Regions from separate parts of the Psychromonas sp. SR45-3 genome, predicted to be linked through region 1. Evidence: predicted binding sites of a transcription regulator. Region 1 holds the regulator's gene; the other holds the start of a gene.
The links. Region 1 encodes MetJ, which represses methionine synthesis genes. Its sites were predicted from a motif close to TAGACGTCTAGACGTCTA; they were not measured.
Positions count from the first base shown of each region.

Region 2: metA (homoserine O-succinyltransferase) is a predicted target of MetJ. The motif match lies at 1,351-1,368, and genes of this name have one in related genera.

Region 1 is NZ_JACJDP010000015.1:8,220-11,416, reverse strand. Features, by position in the region: gene H5084_RS09910 (sugar kinase) at 1-287, shown strand, start outside; gene H5084_RS09905 (bifunctional 4-hydroxy-2-oxoglutarate aldolase/2-dehydro-3-deoxy-phosphogluconate aldolase) at 318-941, shown strand; gene H5084_RS09900 (hypothetical protein) at 1,020-1,319, opposite strand; gene metJ (met regulon transcriptional regulator MetJ) at 1,700-1,981, opposite strand; gene H5084_RS09890 (class I adenylate cyclase) at 2,129-3,197, opposite strand, start outside.
Region 2 is NZ_JACJDP010000027.1:15,330-18,526, reverse strand. Features, by position in the region: gene metA (homoserine O-succinyltransferase) at 409-1,326, opposite strand; gene H5084_RS13785 (GNAT family N-acetyltransferase) at 1,602-2,087, shown strand; gene H5084_RS13780 (SCO family protein) at 2,188-2,826, opposite strand; gene lexA (transcriptional repressor LexA) at 2,879-3,197, opposite strand, start outside.

The DNA of each region.
Region 1 (3,197 bases):
CCCGTGCTTTAGGTGTGCAAGAGATTGTCATCAAACAAGGAGGCAGTGAATGTTTAATTGTTACTGCTGATGATTCTATTAGTGTTGCGGCGACTAAAATTGCACCTGAAAATGTAATTGATACAACGGCTGCAGGTGACTCTTTTGCTGCCGGTTATATGTCAAAACGTATATTAGGCGAGTCAAGTATTGCTGCGGCTGAAAAAGGTCATCAGTTAGCAGGCACTGTTATTCAGCATAAAGGTGCGTTAATTGATGTGCAATATACAGCACCTTTTGTCGATTAAAGTTTATTAAAATATTCAATAGGATTAAAAATGACAACATTAAATGAAAAACTACAAGCTCTAAAAGTTATCCCTGTTATCGCAATTAAAGATGCTGAGGATGCAGTGCCGCTAGGTAGAGTATTAGTTGAAAATGGTATGCCATGTGCGGAGATAACTTTCCGTACGCCTGCTGCGGCACAAGCAATTAAAAATTTACGTGCAGCATTTCCTGATATGTTGATTGGTGCAGGTACGGTATTAAATAGTGAAACTGTTGATCAAGCGATTGACGCTGGTGTTGACTTCATTGTTAGTCCTGGTTTTAATCCAACTACGGTTAAATACTGTCAGCAACGTAAAATGCCAATTATCCCTGGTGTTAATAACCCATCTCTGGTTGAGCAAGCAATGGAAATGGGATTAACAACATTAAAATTCTTCCCTGCTGGCCCTTCAGGTGGTGTTGCAATGTTGAAATCATTGACTGCTGTTTATCCTGTTAGCTTTATGCCAACGGGCGGGGTTTCACCTGCAAATATTAATGAATACTTAGATATTAATGCAGTACTTGCTTGTGGTGGTACATGGATGGTACCTGCTGATTTAATTGATAACCGTGAATGGGATAAAATTGGTCTTTTGGTTAAAGAGGCTGTTGCGTCTCTAACTTAATTACTTACTCCTAATTTTTATAAACTGAGCCTTGATTATTGATTTAATCGAGGCTTTTTTTAAGTATCAAAAATTGAATTAGCTTAACGTACGGCTTCTAAATAAGTTCTTTTTACAGGCACTACAAAAGTGTTGATAATGATGTTCTTTATTTGATTTTGCTGCTTTATATTGCACCTTACCTGAATGGCAGTAGCAGCATTTCGCATTTTTTTGGCCTTTAATTTCACAATCGGGATGGTTTTTTAAATAATCTTCCAAATAAGGCAGATCTTGCCAATTATCTAAATTAGGTGATTGATGGAATGTAAAATAATAAAGAGAGAGGGCGGCAAATAAACCTCCTCCAAAAATAATATATTGAATAAAATCTTGCACTATTACCCACCTTTATAGCATCTCTATTAATTGAATAGACTTATTGATGACTTTGTTCCATTAAAGCTTAATTGATTAAATAATTCATCGCTCCGCATAAATTTATGGTTCTTATTACGGCTAATGACTATGGCCTGAATTATCATCAATAATTGTAGTTAACAAAAATGATAATGGGTAAATTATTTTAGTGCATGTGAAGAGAACAACTTTAGGTTGATATTGTTTATTTTTTTACAAAACTTCTCGCCAGTTCTCAGCAAGGTGGCGAACGTTAAATTGAGACTGTCATATTATATCTTGATAATTAAAGTTCAGTGGTCAACCCTGAATAAAAAAGAAGCAGTATGTTAGGGTATTATTTATTAATAATCAGATGTTTATTCTTTTTCTGGTGTATCTGTTGTCAGTGCTGTTTGTGTTTTATCTAGTTCATCGTCCTCGGGTAGGGGCTGTCCCGTGTATGCATGTAAAAATGCTTCACATAATAACTCACTATTAGTTGCGTGGCGTAAGTTATTCACTTGACGTCTAGTTCGCTCATCGGTCAATATTTTAAGGACTTTAGTAGGGATTGATACCGTCACTTTTTTTACTTGTTCACTCTTTTTGCCGTGTTCAGCATAAGGGCTAATATATTCACCATTCCATTTTGTTGACATAATAATAACCTTTTAAAAAATATGCTTCATTTTACCCTGAGATTTTTAACATAGCAATCTGAACGTAAAGAGGGCTAGAAGTCTAGCAATCTAATGGTGATTTTATATTAATAGGAGCAGGGAGTGAACGCTTAACTTTACAGTGGGTTATTGGTTACTAAGAGCAGACAGTAAATCTTCATTAGAAGTTGTCAGTGTTACGCTTTTAAATGGATTTAAAGATAAGGTTTTATCTTCATTGAGAGTAATGTCATAAAACTGTGGCAAGTTAAAGTTAATTTGATCATCTTGTTGATTGGAAACATGGCTGTTGGAAGCATAAAAACGATTTACGTTCTGTACAAACTCGTTTTTAGATCCTGCGAAGTTTAAAAATGTCTCAATATCATTTTCTGCATTGGCAATATAAACATTAAACCCATTACTATAGTTTTCAAAAAAGAATTGAATTAAACCTTCACTGATATGCGATTCGATCACATTGGCTGTTTGATCAAAATGTGTATTTTTTAAATTGACCGTGCTCGCTGATAGTTTCTTTTTAGAAATGTGGCTATAGATATCTACTGCGCTTTCCAAGTGCTGTAGTGAAACGCCTTTACGTTCAAAGTAAAAACCAAATTTTCTACCGCCGGTCCATAATGTTTGTACGGAGCGAGTATGAACAGTATGTAAGCGTAATTGAATAAATTCATTTAACTTACTTCCAAAAGATTGGCAAATTTGTTCGCTAAAGTGTCTGCTATAACAAAATAAATCAATTTGATTTGGCGGTGATGCATCTTGATGCATTTTTGAAAGAATGGTATTCAAGGCTTCAACAACTGAGAATTGACTATTAAAGTGTAAGGTACGTACTTCATTCCATGAGTTGCGGTAGATAAAGTCGATACTACCTATTAAACTCTCTTTATGCTCGCCATAAGCCATTACATTATCAATTTGGTTTAGCTCACTTTCTTCAGTGTCTTGCCAGTGCCGTGTCGGGTCTTTTTCTACATTTAAGAATATTGATAAATGTTTAATCGCACAGGGGGCACTTAATGCTTTATCACTTGCCTTAGGTTCATATATAGGAAAAACAGCATATAAATCTTTTCCAAATTGGTTAAGATTTTTATCTACTAAATCAGAGCCTTGGTTGTATAAATGCAGCATTGTATCTTCATCATAAAGTCCATTTACATAACTCCAAGCCACTAATTTTGATAAATAT
Region 2 (3,197 bases), on a different contig from region 1:
AAATGATAAAACGTAAAAATAATTAATCCTCCTGTATTAATGAATACAACCAGTATTAACTTCTAAAACTGTATCTAATTACCCCGTTGGGTAGGTGAGTGTTTAAATTAACAACTCAGTTTTTGATGCGGTTTCAGTACACTGGTACGAGTAAAATTTAAAATAATCTTATACCTCCGTTTTATGTTTGTTAACGTGAAAATGCTTAAATTGGTCAAGTGCATTTAATGCGATTGTGAAGTTAATTTTAATAACTAAGCTTCCTGAATAACCAACTTGCTAACTGCGCAGAAGCACTGCCTATATTTGACTTTACTCCTCTTAAGCTCTCTTAGCTACTAATAATTGTAGGAGAGCTTTTTACCTTTTCCAGTACTATTTTTCATCTTTATAAATTATTTACAAAATTTAGATTAAGTCACTGAGATCGTATGGTGTTACCTGATAAACACAATAATTTAGCCAGTTGCTATATAAGAGATTTCCATGGCTACGCCAAATTGCATGTGGAATTTCATTCTCATCATCATTCGGGTAATAGTTAATTGGCATGACCGGATCTAGCTCTTCTTCAAGGTCTCTTAAATATTCGTTATTTAGTGTATTTGCATCGTATTCGGGGTGCCCAGTGATATAAACCTGACGACAATCAGGACTTGCCGCAAGATATACTCCCGCATCAGGCGCATCTGCAAATACTGTTAAATCTGTTTTATCTTTAATAGTACGGCTATTAAATTCAGCATAACGAGATAATGGCGCCCAAAATTCATCGTCAAACCCTCTTACTAGTGGATGATGATGATGTGACGTTCGGTGTGAATAAATACCAGAGAGTTTATCATCACGGGTTTCTTTCTCTAATCCATACAGTATGTTTAATGCTGCTTGTGCCGCCCAACATAAAAATAGCGTTGAGGTAACGTTATGGCGAGACCAGTTAACTATTTCCGTGAACTTTTCCCAATAATATACATTTTCAAACGGAATGGTGCCAAGTGGTGCGCCAGTAATAATAAAGCCATCCCATTTTCGATTTTTGATTCGCTCAAAGTCACCGTAGAACTTATCTAAATGCTTTTGCGGTGTATTTCGTGTTGCTCTAGCGTCCACTCGTAACAGTTCAATATCAACTTGTAAGGGAGTATTAGATAATAAACGCATGAGTTGCGTTTCAGTTTCAATTTTTTTAGGCATTAAATTAAGGATCAGAACGCGCAGAGGACGAATGTTCTGGTGACTAGCTCGTGTTTCTGACATCGTAAAAATATTTTCAGATTTTAAAATACTTGATGCAGGTAAATCATCTGGAATACGAATTGGCATAATTACTTCCTTAAAATGGCCTTTTAGACATCTAGAAGTCTAACACTAAAGTAACTATTTTAAATACTTAAATCTAATTTAGCAGCTGTATTTATTTTTTATCTCTATTTTTTGACCTCAATTATTGTCAAAAGTTAACTACTTCCTATGTTGATCCTTGATTATTTTTATCGATGCTAGCGCTTCCACCAGCTTGTCCTCACTTTATGTAGAATAATTTTGATACATTAGTTAGACTAAAAAAACACCAATAATTAAAAATAAAAGGAATAGTAATGCTTAATATTCAAACGGTTGTAGCGGACTTACATAATCCACAACATGCACAGGCTTATTTAAGCTTAATGTCGCATTATGCTTGTGACCCTATGGGTGGAGGTGAAGATTTGAGTGACTTTGCCAAAGAGAACTTAATCACAAACTTGCTTGCTAGGAATGATGTTTTTATTGTTTTAATTTTTAGTGATGAGCATCCAGCTGCATTACTAACTGCGATAGAAGGCTTCTCTACTTTTGCTTGTAAGCCATTATTTAATATTCATGATGTTGTCGTACACAATGATTTTAGAGGCCAAGGCCTTACTAAACATTTATTTGAAAAAATTGAAGAAGTCGCAAAACAGCAGGATTGCTGCAAAATAACGCTAGAAGTATTAAGTGGTAATGCCATTGCTTGTAAAGCTTATCAGCGCCTTGGCTTTTCTGATTATCAGCTGGATCCTGAGTTTGGTAGTGCATTATTTTGGACAAAAAAGTTATAAACTGCGATCACCTACCGTTTAGTTTATACATCAACTCAACGGTAAACAGCCCTTACTGATTTAGCAGCAACCCTAAATGAGGCTAAATCCATTAGCGCTTTTAATAATTCGCCTGTATTGCTTTAATATCTTCAACCATTAAATCCATATCAACATGATTAATGCCCTGTGCATTAATTGTCGATTTAAACGTGGCATGAAACTCACCTTCAGGATTGATTAGAACAATAGAAGCACTATGGTCAACTAAATAAAAATCATCAGTTTCCCCCTCTTCAACCAAGCTATAAATCAATCCTAATTGAGTAACAAATGGCCAAAGTTGTTGATGGGTGCTGGTTACGCCAATAAATGCTTTATTAAAATAGTGCACATAATCTGCCAGTTGTTCTGCTTTATCTCGATTAGGATCAACAGAAATAAATACAACTTGTGTGGTTGTATTTCGATCATTGGCTAAGCTTGGGTAAATACGGTCTAGGTCTGCTAATGTGGTTGGACAAACGTCGGGGCAATAAGTATAACCCACAAAAAATAAGGTCCACTTTCCTTTTAAAGATTGGTTGGTAAAAGCGACTTCCCCAGCTTTTTCAAAGGCAAATTCAGGTAATGGCTGCCGTGTCTGTTGTAACACTAAGGCATCATTTTTACTGTGAACTAAATGAAAAGATTGGGTGCTACCGATAATAAAAAATAAAATCATTAACAGCGCACTAAAAATTATTATTAAACGTTTCATTTAATTCACACTATAAGTTTGGAAGAGGGTTATTAATAACACTAATTGCCAATTACATCCAATCTGCAGTACGAATAACCCCAACCGCAATCCCTTCAATATCAAAAGATTGATACTCTAAGTCGACCTTTATCGCATCAAATAAAGCATTTTCTGCTTTTAATGTTATCTGCTTACCATCACGATAAAAACGTTTTACGGTGACATTGTCTTCAACACGCGCAACTACAACTTGGCCATTGTTTATGTTTTGAGTTTTATGTACAGCCAATAAGTCGCCATCCATAATACCAATATCTTTCATGCTTTCACCTTCAACGCGCAGTAAAAAATCTGCCGCAGGATGAAATAAAGCGGGGTCAACATCGTAA